Regions from separate parts of the Caldanaerovirga acetigignens genome, predicted to be linked through region 1. Evidence: riboswitches for the same ligand, from Rfam matches in the RefSeq annotation. Region 1 holds a riboswitch; the other holds the start of a gene.
What was found. Region 1 has a riboswitch for fluoride ahead of BUB66_RS03315 (dynamin family protein). Riboswitches for the same ligand answer to the same signal wherever they lie in the genome.

Region 1 (14,242 bases):
GACCATAAAGAAAATGTTAAAAGAGATGATTTCTAATGAAGACCCTTATAACCCCTTGAGCGATCAGATGATAGCCGATGACTTGAAAAAGAAAGGTATAAGGATATCAAGGCGCACCGTGGCAAAATACAGGGAACAGCTTGGAATACCTTCTTCGGCAAAAAGGAAAAGATATTAATATTTTAAAAGAAGGTATTGAATGGTATGCGTGGAATTATATATAATATATTATGCAAGAACCTTTTTGGTAATTTTTTTTAAAATACGCGGGACGTAAAATATAACATAGGGACAAAAAATATCCCGGGAGGTGATCGTTGGAAATAAATTAAATTAATTAAAATGAGACAAAATATTAAAAAACGCAATCGAAGGAGGATTTTTCATGGGTATTAAGGTTGGAATCAACGGGTTTGGAAGGATAGGTAGAAATTCTTTCAAGGCCGCACTTAAAAATCATCCTGACATAGAAATAGTGGCCATTAACGACCTTACCGATGCAGCTACCTTAGCTCATCTTTTGAAATACGATTCAGTTTTCGGCAGGTTTGAAGGCGAGGTTGCCGCAAAAGAAGATGCGATTGTAGTAAACGGAAAAGAAATAAAGGTATTTGCCGAAAAAGACCCTGCTAATATTCCTTGGAAGGATGTAGGTGTAGATATAGTTGTAGAGTCAACAGGTGTTTTTACCTCAAAAGATAAGGCTGTAAAACACATCGACGGCGGCGGAGCTAAAAAAGTTATTATATCCGCTCCGGCTAAGGGCGAGGATATCACCATCGTTATGGGGGTAAACCACGAAAAATATAATCCCAAAGAACATAACGTAATTTCCAATGCTTCCTGCACCACAAACTGCCTTGCACCAGTAGTGAAGGTTTTGATGGATAACTTTGGGATTAAAAAAGGGCTTATGAATACGGTTCACTCTTATACCAACGACCAGAGGATTTTAGATCTTCCCCACAAAGATTTGAGAAGAGCGCGGGCTGCGGCGTTAAATATAATCCCGACAACGACAGGTGCTGCAAAAGCTGTAGCTTTGGTAATACCCGAACTTGCAGGCAAATTAAATGGTTTTGCCCTGAGGGTTCCGACTCCCACCGTATCGATAGTGGATTTTACTGCGGTAGTGGAAAAAAGCGTGACGGTAGACGAAGTGAACCAGGCACTAAAAGCTGCAGCTGAAGGCCCCATGAAAGGGATTCTGGGTTATACCGAGGAACCTTTGGTCTCCATGGACTTCAAAGGGTCAGAGCTTTCCTCAATAGTGGACGGACTTTCCACCATGGTGATGGAAGGCGATTTGGTAAAGGTAGTAGCCTGGTACGACAACGAATGGGGTTATTCCTGCCGTGTGATGGATTTAGTGAAATATATAGCGGAGAAGGGACTATAAAGCAAAATAGCCCTTTTGGGCTATTTTGCTTAAAAGGAGACCGCATTGAATGGAAGAAATTGCAAACCTCCTTAAAAAGATTGCTCCAGAGATGGCACATGTAGTTGAGCAGAGATTTGAGATTCTAAAAAATATTTATTACAATCAGCCGATAGGCCGAAGAGCTCTTTCCTCTGTAATGTCCCTTTCGGAAAGGTCCCTGAGGACGGAGGTTAAGCGATTAGAAGAATTGGGTTTGCTAGAAATTGAACCGAAAGGGATGAAGGTTTCAAGAGAAGGAGAGGCACTTATAAATTGCCTTGAGAATTTCGTATACTTTATGAAAGGATTAAACTTTATTGCCGATAGGATTAAAGAAAGATTTGGATGCGAAGAGGTGATAATTGCACCGGGCGATTCGGATGTAGATGAGACTGTCAAAAATCTTATGGGAAAAGAGGCTGCCTCTTATCTGAAGTCTTTTTTGAAAAACGGGGATATCGTGGCTGTAACTGGTGGAACCACTATGGCTCAAGTACCCAAAGGCATGCCCCGACTTGAGGGATTTGAGGATGTGGTAGTAGTTGCAGCAAGAGGTGGTCTTGGTGAAAAAGTAGAAATTCAGGCCAATACCATAGCAGCGGAGTTGGCAGAACGGCTGGGGGCTCGATACAGGTTGCTTTATGTCCCGGATAACCTGGGACCTGAAGCGATGGAGTCCATAACCAGCGAACCGCGCATAAGAGAAGTGTTATCTCTAATTAAAAATGCCGATGTTGTGATTCACGGCATCGGAAGGGCTGAAGAAATGGCTCGAAGGCGAGGTCTTGATGAAAGTATCATAGAGGAAATTTTAAAAAAAGGAGCTGTTGCAGAAGCTTTCGGATATTACTTTGACAGTGAAGGAAGGGTAGTATTTACCACAACTAGCGCAGGGCTCAGCATTGCGGATTTAAAAAATGTACGAAAAGTAATATCGGTGGCGGGAGGTGCAAAAAAAGCACCAGCCATAAGGGCTTTTTTAAAATATCACTGTCCGACAGCTCTCATTACCGACGAGGGAGCTGCGAGAAAACTTATAGAGTTGGAAGGGGGAAGTCTAGGTGAATAAAAAGACCGTTGAAGATTTTGACGTCAACGGCAAAAGGGTTCTGGTGAGGGTAGACTTTAACGTTCCAATGGACGAAAAGGGAAATATCACAGACGATACCCGAATAAGAGCAACGTTGCCCACCATCCAGTACCTTATTAAAAATGGTGCGAAAGTTATACTGGCATCCCATTTGGGAAGGCCCAAGGGAAAGAAAAACCCCAAGTACAGCCTGGCGCCCGTGGCGAGAAAACTTTCAGAGCTTTTGGGAAAAAATGTCGTTATGGCCGGGGATTGCATAGGTGAAGAGGTGGAAAAAGCCGTAGCTTCTATGAAACCCGGAGACGTAATGCTTCTTGAAAACGTCCGGTTTTATGCACAAGAGGAGGCCAACGACAGGGAATTTGCAGAAAAACTTGCAAGGCTTGCCGACATATATATAAATGATGCTTTTGGCACAGCCCACAGGGCTCACGCCTCTACGGCAGGAGTAGCTGAGTTTTTGCCTGCGGGTGCGGGGTTTTTGATGAAAAAGGAAATAGAAATTATGGGTAAGGCCCTTGAAGCACCAGAAAGGCCGTTTGTTGCAATTTTGGGTGGAGCAAAAGTAAGCGATAAGATAGGCGTCATAAGGAATCTCTTAAGCAAAGTGGACTATCTACTAATAGGCGGAGGGATGGCTTTTACCTTCCTGAAAGGATTGGGGTATAATATCGGCAGGTCCCTCCTTGAAGAGGACAAAATAGAACTCGCGAAGGACCTTTTAAAAGAAGCTGAAGAAAAAGGAGTAAAAGCTCTGCTGCCGGATGACGTGGTGGTGGCTCCTGAAGTGAAAGAAGGAGTTGAATACAGGACGGTCCCTGTAAGCCAAATACCCGATGACATGATAGGCGTAGATATTGGTGAAGTAACTCGCGACAAGTTTGCAAAAGTGATAAAAGAGGCAAAAACTGTAGTGTGGAATGGACCGATGGGCGTTTTCGAAATAAAGGATTTTGCGAAAGGTACCCTTGCCGTGGCAAAAGCTATGGCGGAATCCGGCGCTGTAACTATCGTCGGCGGAGGAGATTCGGCGGCTGCGGTGGAGCAGTTAGGCTTTGCCGATGCTATGACTCACATATCGACAGGCGGCGGAGCTTCGCTGGAGTTTTTGGAAGGAAAGGAATTGCCGGGAGTTGCAGTTTTAAATGACAAATGATAGGAGTGAAGGGCATGTCGAGGACTCCGCTTTTTGCAGGCAACTGGAAAATGCATAAGAACGTAAAGGAAACGTTGGAGTTTCTTGAAGACTTTCTCCCCCTTGCAAAAGATATTCCCTCAGAAATAGAAATAGCTATATTCCCTCCTTTTACCAGCCTTTATGCAGCTTTTGAAAAACTCAAAGGAAGCGCTATAAAGTTGGGGGCGCAAAACATGCACTGGGAGGACAAGGGCGCTTTTACAGGCGAAATTTCTCCTCCCATGCTGAAAGAAATCCCTTGCGATTACGTGATAATAGGCCACTCTGAGCGCCGCCAATATTTTGCAGAGACCGACGATACTGTAAACAAGAAGGTAAAATCGGCGGTAAAGTATGGGATAGTCCCTATTATCTGCGTAGGGGAGAGTTTGGAACAAAGGGAAAAAGGCGAGACCCTTTCTGTTGTTTTAAGTCAGGTGGAAAAAGCGATTTGGGAAGTCCAAATTGAAGATGGAGGCAAGTTGATTTTTGCCTACGAGCCCATCTGGGCCATAGGCACGGGAAAAGTAGCCCTGCCTTCCGATGCTCAGGAGGTTATAGGGGCTATAAGGGAAAAGCTCTGTAAACTTTACGGCAACGTTGCACAGGATATCCGCATACTTTACGGCGGAAGTGTAAAACCGGACAATATTAAGGACCTAATGGCTCAGCCGGATATAGATGGAGCTCTGGTAGGTGGTGCAAGCCTTGATGCAAAGGCTTTTTACCAAATAGCTACATACAATCGCGGTTAGGAGTTGAACAAAGTGGCGAAAAAACCTCTTGTACTCATAATATTGGACGGGTGGGGCATAAATGAAAATGTACAGGGTAACGCAATTTTAAACGCCCGCACCCCCAATTTCGACCGACTTTTAAGGCATTTTCCGAACACCGTGTTGGAATCTAGCGGCCTTGCGGTGGGACTGCCCGAAGGCCAGATGGGAAACTCCGAAGTGGGACATTTAAACCTCGGAGCGGGGCGCATAGTGTATCAGGAGTTTACCCGAATAAGCGAAGACATAAAAAGCGGTAGATTCTTCGAAAACGAAAAACTCGTAAATGCCGTAAGGCAGGCACGCGAAGCCGGCAAGGCTTTACACCTAATGGGTCTTTTGTCCGATGGTGGGGTCCACAGCCACATAGACCATCTCATAGCCCTTTTGGAACTTTGCCGCAGGAAAGACATGAAAAGGGTCTACGTCCACGCCTTCCTCGACGGGAGGGACGTTCCACCTGCTAATGCGGCCATTTACATCGAAAGACTCGAAAACGAAATGTCGAAAATTGGTATTGGCAAAATAGCTACGATTGCTGGAAGGTATTACGCTATGGATAGGGACCGCCGATGGGAAAGAACCGAGAAAGCTTATAACGCTATGGTTTTGGGGGAAGGGCTCAAGGCAAGAAGTGCAATGGAAGCTCTACAAGAAGCCTATAAAAGGGGCGAGACCGACGAGTTTGTAATTCCTACGGTTATCGTCGATGGAAGCGGTAAACCTATTGCGACAGTGGAAGAAGGGGATTCCATAATATTTTTCAACTTCAGGCCGGATAGGGCGCGGCAACTGACGTATGCTTTTTGTGAAGAGGACTTTCAGGGGTTCGCAAGGAAAAGGGGATTTTTCTTTGTCAATTTCGTATGCATGACGCAGTACGATGCAAAAGTTAAAAATGCAAAGGTCGCTTATGAACCCTTGTCGATGAATAACATTTTTGCCGAAGTCATATCTAAAGAGGGATTAAAGCAGCTTCGTATAGCAGAGACAGAAAAGTACGCCCACGTGACGTTCTTTTTTAACGGTGGGATAGAAAAGCCATTCCCCGGCGAAGAGAGGATATTGATACCTTCTCCGAAAGTTGCCACCTACGACTTAAAGCCGGAAATGAGCGCTTATGAAGTGACGGATACGGTTATAAATAAGATAAACGAAGACGTATACGATGTAATCATAATGAACTATGCAAATCCAGACATGGTAGGCCACACGGGCGTTTACGAAGCCGCGGTTAAAGCTATAGAGGCGGTGGACCAGTGTATGGGACGGGTGGTGGATGCCGTTATCAGAAAGAACGGGACGGTCATAATCACCGCGGACCACGGCAATGCGGAAAAAATGGTGGACTACGAGACGGGCGAAGCGCATACGGCTCATACCAGCGACCCTGTGCCTTTCATCCTGGTGAGCGACAGGAAATACAGGCTCCGGCCGGGGATATTGGCTGATGTGGCGCCGACCATGTTGGAGCTATTGGGGATAGAAAAACCAGAGGAAATGACAGGAAGCTCTCTAATAGAAAAAAATTATAAAACGGAGGAGTGATTTTATGTCAATAATTGCCAATGTATTTGCAAGGGAAATTTTGGACTCTCGAGGAAATCCCACAGTAGAAGTAGAGGTCATCCTCGAAGACGGCACATTGGGAAGGGCTGCAGTACCTTCGGGAGCTTCTACGGGGCAGTTTGAGGCTGTGGAACTGAGGGACAATGACCCGAAAAGGTTCAAAGGAAAAGGTGTTTTGAAAGCTGTAGAAAATGTAAACGAGATAATAGCGCCAGAACTTGAAGGAATGGATGCCCTCGATCAAGTGGCGATAGATGAATTTCTGATAGAGCTAGACGGCACAAAAAATAAGTCAAAGTTAGGGGCTAACGCCATCTTAGGAGTTTCTCTGGCTGTTGCAAAAGCGGCTGCAAACTACCTCGGTATACCTCTTTACCGCTATATTGGAGGAACGAATGCGAAGACGCTTCCCATTCCTATGATGAATATCTTAAACGGGGGAAAACATGCAGATAATAATGTGGACCTTCAGGAATTTATGATAATGCCGGTAGGGGCTGAAAATTTTGCACATGCCCTTAGAATGGGCGCGGAGACATTCCACACTTTGAAGAAAGTCCTTTCAGAAAAAGGGCTAAGCACTACTGTAGGCGATGAAGGTGGATTTGCGCCGGACCTTTCCTCCAATGAAGATGCTATAAAATATATAATTGAGGCTATCGAAAAGGCCGGCTATACACCCGGAAAGGATATTTATATTGCTTTAGATCCAGCAGCTTCTGAGTTCTTTTCAGATGGAAAGTACAAGTTGAGTGGTGAGGGTTTAGAGTTATCACCTGCTGAAATGGTAGATTATTATGTAAGGCTAGTTGAAAAATATCCAATCATATCCATTGAGGATGGTATGGCAGAAGATGATTGGGAGGGGTGGAAGCTCCTTACCCAGGCGATTGGTAAGAAAATCCAGTTAGTTGGAGATGACCTTTTTGTCACCAATACTGAAAGGCTTTCAAAAGGAATAGAACTGGGAGTGGCCAACTCTATTTTGATTAAGCTCAACCAAATAGGCACTCTCACCGAAACCTTGGATGCCATTAAGATGGCCGAAAGGGCAGGGTATACCGCCGTAGTCTCTCACAGGTCTGGTGAAACGGAGGACACTACAATTGCGGATTTGGTGGTAGGAGTCAACGCTGGTATGATAAAGACGGGAGCTCCTTCCAGAACGGATAGAGTTGCAAAATACAACCAGCTTCTAAGAATAGAAGAGGAACTGGACGCGGCGGCACAATACCCTGGAATTGCAGCCTTCTACAATATAAAGAAAAAATAAACGAGCTCCCCTTCTAGGGGGGCTTTTTATACCTTTTTATTGCATAAATGGCCTTTTGTGAGGTAGAATAAATGTGAAGGAGGTCGAAAAAATGGAAATAAATCTAGAAAAAATTGACTTATTGAGGGAAAGGACGGGCTGCAGTTACCGCAAAGCTAAGGAAGCTTTGGAAGCTGCTGGCGGCGATGTGGTTAAAGCATTGATAATTTTAGAGGAAGAAGGGGAAAAGGATTTTTTAAAGTTTGGCAACCTTAGCGCTAAGGGGAATAAACTTTTGGAAAAAATTAAGGAACTGATACGAAAGGGAAATGTGACCCGTTTGAGAATAAAACACGGCGACATGGTACTGCTTGAGATTCCAGTAACCGTTGGTGCTATTGGTGCTATATTGGCTCCTTATCTTGCCGCCATAGGAGTGATAGCGGCATTGGTTACTCGCTGTACCATTCAGATTGAAAAAGAAAACGGGGAAAAAGAGGAAATCGTCTTCGAAAACAAGTCTACTGCGGACAAAGAATAGTGATTAATATTTTTGCAGGCCCTTTTTATAGTGAAGGGTTTTCTTTATTTGCCTTTTCATAAGACGGCTGGCAATATTGAGTTTTTAGGCATATTGTGATAAAATTACATTCGTTAATTGAAAAAGGGGGTGCAGGAGGTGCAGGCTTTTCGCATCGTTTTTTCAATGATATACGTTCTTATTTGCATAGGACTTATAGCTACAGTCCTTTTGCAATCAGGGAAGAGTACCGGCCTTTCAGGAACTATTTCAGGTGGAGCGGAGGTTTTTTTCGGGAAGAAAAAGGGTATTGATGACAAATTGGCAAAGTTTACGGAAATTTTAGCAGTAGCTTTCCTTGGACTATCCATCTTAATGATGGTAGTTTTAAAATAACAGACTTTGTGGGGGGAGACTGATGGAAAATTTAATAGTACTTGCGCCCCTTGCGGGATTGCTTGCGCTGTTATTCGCCTACCTGCTTGCTATTAGAATCATCAAAAGTCCAGCAGGTACCGCAAAAATGAGGGAAATATCTGACGCGATTCATGAAGGCGCCATGGCTTTTCTATTCAGAGAATACCGGACTTTAGTGATTTTTGTATTAGTTATGTTCCTTATAATTGGCTTTTTTATAAACTGGCAGACTGCCATAAGCTACATAACCGGTTCAGTGGCATCGGTTCTTGCGGGGTTTATAGGAATGAACGTGGCAACTAGGGCTAATGTGAGGACGGCAGATGCCGCGCGGGAGGGAATGAATAAGGCCCTTTCTATAGCATTTTCGGGCGGCGCGGTTATGGGAATGTCGGTCGTTGGATTGGGAATATTGGGACTTGGGATACTTTACTTTGTTTTCGGAGACCCGTCGAATGTAAAGAGCTTCGACGTGATAAACGGCTTTGCCTTAGGGGCGAGTTCTATTGCCCTATTTGCCAGGGTCGGAGGAGGAATTTACACCAAAGCTGCAGATGTCGGGGCAGACCTGGTAGGAAAGGTTGAGGCAGGCATCCCTGAAGATGACCCGAGAAATCCCGCGGTAATAGCGGACAACGTAGGTGACAACGTAGGAGATGTAGCAGGTATGGGAGCCGACCTTTTCGAGTCGTACGTAGGCTCGATAGTATCCGGTATGGCAATCGGCGCCGTGGCCGTTAGCACCGTTACAGGACAGCCTTACGGTATAAAGGGCATAATTTTCCCAATGCTGGTGGCGGCGGCCGGCGTACTTAGCTCTATAATAGGGACGATGTTCGTAAGAACAGGAGAAGGAGCCGACCCGCAAAAGGCTTTAAGGAACGGTACCTTTGCCAGCGGCATACTTGTGATTGTGGCAACTTTATTGCTGAGCGTTTATTTCTTAAACGAAATTAATGCCTTTTATGCTGTGGCTTCTGGTATTATAGTTGGTATTATCATTGGAATGCTCACCGAGTACTATACTTCTTCGAGTTATAACCCAGTTAAAGAGATAGCCAAAGCTTCTCAAACTGGCCCTGCTACCAACATTATAACTGGATTGGCTGTAGGAATGAAAAGCACCGGCCTTCCTGTGTTATTTATTGCGCTGGCGGTTATAATATCTTATAAATTTGCTGGGCTTTACGGCATAGCACTGGCGGCCATAGGTATGCTGTCTACCACGGGAATGACTGTAGCTGTTGATGCTTACGGTCCCATAGCCGATAACGCTGGCGGTATTGCGGAAATGGCCGAGCTCGACCCATCGGTCAGAAAGATAACCGACAAATTGGATGCAGTAGGTAACACGACGGCGGCTATGGGGAAAGGGTTTGCCATCGGTTCGGCGGCGCTGACGGCGCTGGCTCTATTTTCAGCGTACACCACGGCAGCAGGATTAACTGAGGGGATAAACCTCCTTCGGGCAGATGTTATAGTTGGGCTTTTCATAGGAGGCATGTTGCCGTATCTGTTTTCTGCCATGACCATGGAGGCGGTAGGTAAGGCTGCTTATCAGATGATAGAAGAGGTACGCCGGCAGTTCAGGGAAATCCCGGGCATAATGGAAGAAAAGGCCAAGCCTGAATACGCAAGGTGTGTGGACATAAGCACGCAGGCGGCCCTCAGGGAAATGATAATTCCGGGTCTCATGGCTGTTGCCGCACCTTTAGCGGTAGGTTTCATTTTCGGCAAAGAGGCGTTAGGGGGGCTCCTTGCGGGTGCCCTGGTTACCGGCGTTATGATTGCGATTCAGATGGCTAACTCCGGCGGTGCCTGGGACAACGCTAAAAAGTATATAGAAGAAGGAAATTACGGCGGAAAGGGCACGCCGACTCATGCAGCAGCCGTAGTAGGAGATACGGTGGGAGATCCGTTCAAAGATACCGCTGGACCTTCTCTGAATATATTGATAAAACTCATGACCATTGTATCTCTGGTGTTCGCACCGCTTTTCATGAAGTAAGAGGAAGAAGACTCCTGCTGGGGATTTCGCTCCACAGGAGTCTTTGTGATATCTGCAAAAAAAGACGAAGTAGAAGTTGGAAAGGAGTCGACTTAATTGGAAAAAAAGCTCATCTACTTATATATATCAATAGGAGGAGCTCTTGGTGCCTTAGCCCGGTATATTCTATCAGCGTGGCTTAACGATAAAATTACCACGGACATTCCTTTCGGAACTTTATTCATAAATTTGACCGGCTCGTTTTTACTTGGATTGTTGTATTCTCTTTCAATGAATTTTATTGTCTCTGAGAACATTATTAAGTTTTTTATAATGATAGGTTTTTTGGGCGCATTTACGACCTTTTCAACATTTTCTCTAGAGACCCTGATTATGTTGTATGAAGGCAGTTTGAAAGGTGCATTGATTAATGTAGTGAGCAATGTGCTGGGAGGGCTAGTAGCGACCTTTTTGGGAATAAATTTAATTAATTTGATAGCCGGTGTGAAGGGATTGGTGTGAAATGGATGTAATAGGACCGGCAAAACGAGTGAGGATATATATAGGCGAGAATGACAAATATGCGGGAAAGCCGCTATATCATGCGATTGTTCTAAAAGCTAGAGAAATGGGTATGGCTGGTGCCACTGTCGTTAGGGGTATAGAGGGTTTTGGGGCAAAAAGTCGCATTCATTCAGCACGGGTATTGGTTTTATCCAGCGACCTTCCGATCATAGTGGATATTGTAGATAAGGAAGAAAGAATAGAAAGATTCATCTCACATATAAAAGAAATTGTAAAAGAGGGATTGATAACGGTTGAAGACGTGGAGGTAATAAAATACTCGGATAAAGATCATAAATGAGGTGTTTCGATATTGTTGCCCTGAATCGGAAAAAGATATATAATATATAATAGCAAGTTAATAGGTGATGGAGCTCACCGTAACTGCCTTCAGGCTAATAGCTCCTACAATATCATGAGATATTGTAGGAGCTTTTTACGTTTCAAAGAGAGGTGAGAAAGAAGTGCTAGATTTCGAAAAAACGAAAGAACAGTTGATCCAATGCTTAAAAGAGGCAAAAAAGATAACCGATTATAAAAAAGACGAAACGATAACCGCAGATATAGATTATGAATTAGATAAACTTTTGAAAAATAGGTTTAACTTGGCAGTTGTGGGCCAATTTAAACGAGGGAAATCCACATTTATTAATGCAGTGCTGGGAGAAAAAGTAGTACCAACCGCAGTTGTGCCGCTTACTTCTGTAGTTACTGTAATAAAATACGGCCCCACGCTGAAAGTGACGGTTAATTTTTTGGACGGTTCTGAGGAAGAAATAAATGTTAAAGAATTGGACAAGTACGCAACCGAAAAGGGTAACCCGGGCAATGAAAAGAAAGTAAAGGAGATAGTGGTAGAATATCCATCGGAGTTTCTCAAAAAAGGCGTAATTTTGATAGATACACCGGGTGTCGGATCTGTCTACCAGCACAACACCGATACGACGTATCATTTTCTACCAAAACTCGATGCAGCCATATTCCTTTTTACCATAGATTCTCCTGTTTCCCAAAATGAATACGAATTTCTAAAAGACGTGAAGGAGCATGCCGTTAGGATTTTTTTTGTGCTGAACAAGATAGATTACACTGAAGAAAATGATGTGAAAGAGGCCCTTGATTTTGCTCGTGGTATTTTAAAAGAGAAGTTGGGCTACGAAGAAATCAAAATTTTTCCCCTTTCCGCCAAAATGGCGCTGGAAGCAAAGGAGACGCACGATGAGGATAGGTTAAGGCTCAGCGGATTGCCGGAGTTTTTGTCAATGCTAGATGAATTCATAACTAAGGAAAAAGGCAAGGCCCTCTTGCTTTCAAGCTGCAACAATGCGCTGAGATTTACATCAATGTTGAGGTTTGATATTGAACTAGAAGCAAGTGCAATAAAGACTCCTCTAGAGGACCTGGAAAAAAATATAGAGGTTCTAAGAAAGAAAATAGAGGAAATAGAGGATGAGAAAAAGGATGTAGTGCTTATTTTTGAAGGGGAAAGCAGGGAGCTGCTTGCCCAATTCAACGCTGAGTATGAAAAATTCAAGAATTCCGAATACAGGAAGCTGGAAGCCGCCCTGGAGGAGTATTTCAAAAGCAACGCAGCTTTGCCGTTAAAAGAGTTAATAGAAAAGACCAGAGAATATATAACCGGGAAGACCCTTGAGGCCATAGATTCATGGAAGGAAGAGGAACTTAAACGCCTGGCCGAGGCGTCTGCAAGAATAACGGGAAGGCTTGGAGAAAAGGTGGAAAAGATTATTATGGAACTCAAGCAATTGACGGCCAACATGTTTCATATAAAGTTTGAGAGCTTTACGAGAATAGAGAATTTTAAAGAAGCGGGATATTTTTACTACAATATGGAACCGGAAAAGAATTATCTTTTGCCTACGCCGTTATCAATCGCTCCGTTTCTCCCCGGTTTTATTGCCCGAAAAATGGCCCTCAACAGTTTGAAAAACTGGCTTCAGCAGCAATTTGATAGGCAGTGCGGCCGGGTGAGGTACGACATCGCCCAAAGAATGGAAAAAACCTTCAAGGAGTATTATAATTATCTTGAAGGTAAAATTGCAGAAACCGCCGGTGTTATAATGGAATCGGTAAGAGAGGCTGTGGAGCTTAAAAAGTCCGGAGAAGACCGCATAAAGGGCAGGCTGAAAGAACTGGAAGCCTTTTTAGAAAGGCTGAATGAAATCGAAGGTAAGATAAAAGAATTGAAAGACCACCTGGAAAGGGTTGCGTAAAATGGATGGGATTGAGTTTTCCCGCAGGATATTTACTGTCGTGGATAACATTGGAAAAGTAATTGTAGGCAAAACTCAGGTTATCGAATTGGTGCTAACGGCGCTTATAGCCGGCGGTCATGTGCTGCTGGAGGATGTGCCGGGAGTGGGCAAAACTCTGATGGCCAAAGCTCTGGCCAGGTCATTAAACCTGGAATTCGGAAGGATTCAGTTTACTCCTGACCTTTTGCCGGCGGATGTGTTAGGGATAAGTATCTACAGTCAGAAGACCGGAGAGTTTGTGTTCAACCCCGGGCCAATAATGACAAATGTTCTCCTTGCCGACGAAATAAACAGGGCAACTCCCAGGACCCAGTCCAGCCTTCTCGAAGCTATGGAGGAAAGGCAGTTCACCGTAGACGGGGTCACCAGGCGGCTAAAAGAGCCTTTTCTGGTGCTTGCGACTCAAAATCCCGTGGAAATGGAAGGCACCTTTCCCCTGCCCGAAGCCCAATTGGACAGGTTTTTGATGAGGTTAAGACTGGGTTATCCGGAGTTGGAGGAAGAAAGGTCCATACTTCATCGTTTTGGAGCGGGAAATCCTTTAGAAGAAATAAAACCCGTTTTAAATGCCGAAGATATACTCGCGATGCGGGAGCAGGCAAAAGGCGTCAACGTAGATGAAAGCGTAGAGTACTATATGCTAACCGTTATTAGGGAGACGAGAAACCATCCTGCGGTAAAACTGGGAGCCAGCCCCAGGGCTTCACTGCTGCTTTATAAATGCGCTAAGGCCTTTGCGGCAATAAAAGGCAGAGATTACGTGATACCCGATGATATTAAACATCTGGCCGTGCCGGTGCTGAGTCACAGGTTACTCCTCAGCCATGAGAACCTGCTTAGAGATTACAAGCCCGAGGATGTAATAGCCGAAATCCTCGAGAAAACGGCGGTCCCTGTTGAATAAATACCGGGGATGGAAAAAACTATGCATGTATTGGTGTTTGTGGCAGCCGTGGCCGCGGTTCTTGGGATATCGTATTTGTGGAGTATATTGAGTGTTAAAGGGTTAGAATTCAGTCACCGCTTTGAAAAAGATCGGGTGTTTTTCGGCGATACTGTAAATTATATACAGGAGATAACAAATGCCAAAATCCTTCCGCTTGCCTGGATAAGAGTAGATACCGAGGTGCCGGCGGCGGTTGAATTTTTAAAGGGGAATCTCGTCCCTCACCACAGGGCTGATAAGAAAATCTT
Region 2 (5,754 bases), on a different contig from region 1:
TTTTCTAGAGATTCACGGTAAATCTCGCCTTCTCGCTTTCTTAGTTTGGGATGGGTTTCACCCACGATAAAATACAATATATCCGGATATTTCTCTTTTAACATAGCTATGGCTTTAATCCCTATTTCGATGCCTTTTCCTGGCCCTATAAATCCAAAAGTAGTAACCACAGGCCTGCCTGAAACGCCGTAGGCTTCTTTCAGCCTTTCCCTCGGCTTTTCCCTGAAAACAGGCACTCCATGCGGTACCACGTATATTTTATTGAGGGGTATTTTATAAACTTCGTGCAAGAGTTCAGCAGAACGCCTAGTCATGCAAATTACTGCCGATGCGCTTTGTCCCAATTTTATAAGTATGCCCTTTTGACTAATCGTAGGCTGGGAAAGAACAGTATGAGTATTTAAGATGAAAGGTTTTTTCAGGTGGGCTACAAAATCTAGAACGTAATTGCCATCGCAACCTCCAAATATCCCGTATTCATGCTCCAAAAGTACAAGATCCGTATAACTAGAATTGATATATTCTGCTGAGGCTGCAAAATCCTCTTTGCTTTCCTCATGAAGCTCAACCACTACTTCGGGAGGATAAGAATAAGAAGAGCCGTTGTCGGTGATGGCCAGTATTTTTACGTTTTGACCCCATAATGCGAGGTTATCCCTCAAGTCTTTAGCAAATGATGCTATACCGCATTCTCTTGGCGGATAGGTGGATAATATAGCCAGATTCATAGACATCCCCCACTTTTATATAAAATTTTAAATGTACTTTCAATCTTCGTTTCCTAAAATGCATACATTTTTATTATATATTTAAACAAGCTATATTATCCCACTTGCGGCCTATAGCACCATTGCCGGAAAATTTCAAGACAGAAGGCATCTTAGATGAGATTTCATATATGAGAAAAACACCGGAAAGAAAATTAAAACTCTGATAAAGAGTCTATCAGAGCTTTTCTGACATGAAACACGATGCGGTTCTTATAATAAAAAATATACAATATTCTGCAGTTTGTCAAGGGCTTGGAGGATTTTGGGTCCCTTGAATGCTTCATTCGCCTTTATACGATAATTTAGGTATTCGTCTAATTATAGATAATATGAAAATACTTAACCCAACAACCCATGCATTGTAAATGATTATTTGCCTCCAAGAAATATTTCCTATAAAAATACCATAAAACCCTTTGAAAGACCAGTAGGTGGGAATCCAGTAAAGGAAAATTTGTTTACTTTCGGGAAGCATTAAAGCACCTACTACTGAGCCTGATAAAATTATGCCGAGCACCTTTAAATTTGCAATCCCCGCAATCTGATTTCCGCTTAAAGAACCCACTAAAAAGCCCACTAAAACGGCTATTATAGTTCCACATAAAGTCATTACAAAAAGCTTCCCTAAATCTATATTTTTTATCCCAAGGAGCCAGATAAGAATATACCCCAAAATAAGCGGGAGTAATATACCTGTCAAACTCTTACCGATAATGTACTCATATCCTCTCATCGGAGTAACGGACAAAGCACTTAAAGTCTGGGATTCTTTTTCTTCAATTATATTAAAACCTATTACCGCTCCGCATAATGTGAAAAGCATTATAAAGAGCGAGGCTGCTTCAACTACCGCAACAAGAGAATTCTTTCTTCCCAAATCCTTTACAACGAAATTTACCCCAATATCTTTAGGATAAAGGATATCCTTCATTATCATTTGAGAAAGCTCTTTTGTGTCCCCAGATTCATTCCCTTCCAAAATTATTCTGTAATCATTCCCGACCTTAATTATTCCCGCAACATCATCTGGACCCCAGATCCTTTTTTCAACGCCTTCTTTATCTTCAAAAACTTCCACAGTGCCGTATTTTCTCAATTCTTCAATCACTTTTCCTTCGACATTCTTATATACCGCAAACTGCAGCGCTGCAGCATCAGCTCCGGTTATAAAAAACCTTAATACCAAAGCTAAAATAACGGGTGCTACTGTCATGTACAAAAGCAGCGAATCCCTCAAACTGCCTGATAAATCCCTTTTAAATATATTTAAAATCCTTCGCATTTTTCCACCTCCTAATTCCTATAGCAAGTATTTTCTATAAAGTTTCGCGGTAAGAATAAAACCTATAATATTGAAAATAACCAAACCCATAATCCCCGTCCACAAAATACCAGAATTCCCCGTTGGGAAAATAATTTCTCTTGCGGTAAAGAGCAAATAATAGGTAGGAATAACCTTTACCAAATTAGGAGCAAAATTTGGATAAAAATATGAAAGGAAAGGCAGGGAAAATAGCACGCTTATCGCGATTATCCATACACTTGCTTGAGAAATGTTATCAAAAGAGCTCGCCAAAATCAGTCCCAGCAAAGCTGCCGCAATACTCCCCAGGATTAAATAAATTATTAACCACAAATAATTTACTTTATAGCCCATCGTGAGAAATGTTAGGATTAAACAAGAAATAATCCCAAGGATAACCATTAAAATTACTTTAGAAAAAAGGTATTCGGTAATTTTTGCCGGTGCGACAAAAAGAGCCTTAATGGTCCCCTCCTCTTTTTCCATAAAAATCAAGGCGGCTATAAGGAAATATCCTAGCAGAATAGATTCCATTACTATAAAAGCCGGAATCATCATTTTATTAAAGGGTATTTCTTCTACGATACTGTATTTATTCAAAGGTAGTGTCAATAATTCAGGCATAGTTATATTCATATTTTTCAATATTTCTTGTTTAAAAGACAATAGTAATACGTTTCTTATTTTCTGATTTTCGTACCCCTGAAAGATAAACTCTATTTCAGGCTTCTTCGAAGAATTTTTTATTATCATACCTATGCTGTTAAAATCCCTGTTCATTTTTTCTTCCAATTCTTTTATTGAATTTACCTCAAATATTTTGTTGTTTTCAAGCTTAGCCTTTTCTATTACACGACTGACGGCTTCATTAGAACTGCTTTTATCTTCTATATAGTAAAAAACCTTGGGTTCTATATTTATTTCCTCCGGAAATACGTAGTTGGTTAATAGCGCAAAAAGCAATGCCGTAGCCCCAACGATCAAAAAAAAGAAATTCCTGTAGGCAATTATCAAATCCTTTTTAAGCAGGGAAAATAATCTTTTAAACACCTCAACTCAACCCCCTACCCGTCACCTTAATAAAGATCTCTTCAAGGGTTGCTTCCTGAGAATGAACCGTCTCGATATCTTTTTCCTTAATTAAATAATTCAATCTCTCCTTGTCTTCATCGCTTTCCATTGACAGCAATTCCCTTTTTAAAACTCCCTCTTCCTTATATTCTACCCTTACCATGTTTTTTCCGTATTTCAATTTTAAGTTTCGAGGAGCATCTATAAGGACTATTTTCCCGTTATTAATAAAAGCAACTCTATCGCACAGTTCATCCGCAATATACATATTGTGGGTTGTTAAAAAAACGGTTACCCCTTCCTTTTTCTTTTGCCATATTATTTCTTTTATAATACTCGCCGTATTTGGGTCTAAACCTGAGGTTGGCTCATCCAAAAACCACATTTTGGGGTTATTTATCATAGACCTCGCGAAAACCAGCCTCTGCATCATGCCTTTTGAATATTCTCCGGTTCTCTTTTTTGCGTCTTTTTCTAATCCTACCATTCTTAAAAGTTTAATGGGTTCTTCGGTCGGCACGGTGAACATCCTTCTGTAAAATTCCAGGTTTTCTAAACCCGTCAACTTTTTATAAACATTGTGCTGTTCGAAGCATACCCCTATAATATTGAAAAATTTCTCGGTAGGTTTTTTAATGTTTATACCTGCAATGCTTGCTTCACCCTTTTGTAAAGGAAGAAGCCCGGTTAAAATTTTTTGCGTTGTAGATTTCCCTGCCCCGCTGGGCCCTAAAAATCCGAAAATCTCCCCCTTTTCAATTTCAAAATTTAAATCAAAAATCGCATAATGTTCGTCATTAGTATATGAAAAATAAAGATTTTTTACGGAAAGCATTTTAATTCCCCTTTCCTTTTGCTTTAATGCCATTTTCAATAATATAAAGCATCTTATCCACCAGGTTGTATATACCCATGAGGTCTTCACCTTCTCTCGTCTTTAGATAATACTCCGAAATATCAATGCTTAAAGAAGTAATAAGCATGGACACCAGATCCACATCAATGGCAGGATCTACCTCTCCTCTTTCAATTCCCTTCATCAAAAGGTATCTGAAAAAATCCCCGCTTTTTTTTCTCGAATCTTCCATTATTTCGTCAAATAACTCCCTATCCTTTTCTTTTAAAAATCTGGCCCCGATAGAAAAAATCCTGGGATTATCTTTTGCATACTTTATTCCAGCAATATAAAGCTCGCGTATGAGCTGAAAAATATTAAGCTTTTCAAAATCCTTCATAATATGCTGCATATACACCATCTTTTTTTGAGCACATATTTCAATAATGAATTTATACAGGTCTTTCTTATCCTCAAAATACTGATAAAAGCTCCCTTTAGCTATGCCCGCTTTCTCTACTATCCTGTTAACGCTCGCCTGTTTATAAGGATGCTTTGAAAATTCATCAATAGCCGCTTCTATAATTTTGTTTTTTTTATCCTCAGGCAGATTAAAAAAAGTTGACTTTGGCATTTAATACCTCCTTTAATCATTTTTATGACCAGATGGTCATAATATGTTTAAAAAAATATGACTAAAAAGTCATAATGACCTCTTGGTCATATTATACGGCAATGGAATATGTATGTCAATTTAATTTTTATAGAATGTTATGCTCCTGCATATATTTTTTGAGAACAGAAAATGACGTGGGCTCCCCAATTTGAGAAAGCTGTTATTTCTAATTCGCGTCTTTTTCTCCTTATCCATTTTAAACCCTCCTGGCAATTTTCTTTTAAAAAGTTTTTGCTGAAAATAAAAACTCCCCACAGTTATTTCACTGAGAGGAGTCATCAACCCTTTATACGGGCAGTTAATGGTGGACTCCATTACCTTTAATGTTCGACATCAAACGTGTATCAATTATTCATCGATCTAACTTTTACAATGTATTTTATCGCACAACGGATCATGTCAAGTCATATATTTCGATATCAGCTATAAATTAGTAAATTAGATATTTTGGAAAGTATCAGATCATAATTTGTTTAAATATATCGTACTTGGCCTCATCAGTAAAAATAAAATCTTCAATAGGTGATGCGTTCAAAATTTCTTTCCCAAATTGAGTGTTTTTTAAGTTTATGAACGATTTTTTTAACTGTTCTATAATTTCAGGAGGCAGGTCAGCTCTTGCAGCTATAACATCTTTTGGAATCGGTTCGGTTTTGGCAATAATTCTTAATTCAGTATCAACAGGAAATCCTTTTTGGCGCATCAGTTTCCACGCATCAGAGTAAGTAGCTCCTGCATCCACCGTCTGTGAGAGCACAGAATTTATCACTTTATCATGAGTACCAAGAAAAAGTGCCTCTAGATCACACTCTAAATCTATGCCTGCTTTTTTTAACAAATATCGTGGAAAAACATATCCCGAAGCAGATTTAGGATCTACGAAAGCAACTTTTTTCCCTCGCAATTCTTCAAGAGAAATAATCCCGCTTTTTTTATGAACAATAATATACCCCTCATAATAAGGAGTACCGTTTACGACGGGAGTGACAAGTGGAACGATCTTTCCTTGTTCCCTCGCATTTACAAAAGCTAAAGGAGAAAACCAGCCAATATCCGCTATGCCATCCAAAAGACATCTAGCCAGATCGGAATAATCAGA

Region 2: another riboswitch for fluoride. It lies ahead of BUB66_RS06870 (TetR/AcrR family transcriptional regulator); the one in region 1 lies ahead of BUB66_RS03315 (dynamin family protein).

Annotation. Positions count from the first base shown of each region.
Region 1 is NZ_FRCR01000003.1:118,843-133,084, reverse strand. Features, by position in the region: gene rpoN (RNA polymerase factor sigma-54) at 1-178, shown strand, start outside; gene gap (type I glyceraldehyde-3-phosphate dehydrogenase) at 386-1,399, shown strand; gene BUB66_RS03365 (sugar-binding transcriptional regulator) at 1,449-2,489, shown strand; gene BUB66_RS03360 (phosphoglycerate kinase) at 2,482-3,666, shown strand; gene tpiA (triose-phosphate isomerase) at 3,681-4,442, shown strand; gene gpmI (2,3-bisphosphoglycerate-independent phosphoglycerate mutase) at 4,455-6,011, shown strand; gene eno (phosphopyruvate hydratase) at 6,016-7,305, shown strand; gene BUB66_RS03340 (DUF4342 domain-containing protein) at 7,397-7,825, shown strand; gene secG (preprotein translocase subunit SecG) at 7,991-8,200, shown strand; gene BUB66_RS03330 (sodium-translocating pyrophosphatase) at 8,223-10,229, shown strand; gene crcB (fluoride efflux transporter CrcB) at 10,326-10,730, shown strand; gene BUB66_RS03320 (DUF190 domain-containing protein) at 10,732-11,073, shown strand; fluoride riboswitch at 11,128-11,187, shown strand; gene BUB66_RS03315 (dynamin family protein) at 11,237-13,006, shown strand; gene BUB66_RS03310 (AAA family ATPase) at 13,017-13,952, shown strand; gene BUB66_RS03305 (DUF58 domain-containing protein) at 13,962-14,242, shown strand, end outside.
Region 2 is NZ_FRCR01000007.1:84,317-90,070, forward strand. Features, by position in the region: gene BUB66_RS06850 (glycosyltransferase family 4 protein) at 1-728, opposite strand, end outside; gene BUB66_RS06855 (ABC transporter permease) at 1,051-2,052, opposite strand; gene BUB66_RS06860 (ABC transporter permease) at 2,071-3,123, opposite strand; gene BUB66_RS06865 (ABC transporter ATP-binding protein) at 3,125-3,979, opposite strand; gene BUB66_RS06870 (TetR/AcrR family transcriptional regulator) at 3,981-4,613, opposite strand; fluoride riboswitch at 4,918-4,983, opposite strand; gene phnD (phosphate/phosphite/phosphonate ABC transporter substrate-binding protein) at 5,113-5,754, opposite strand, start outside.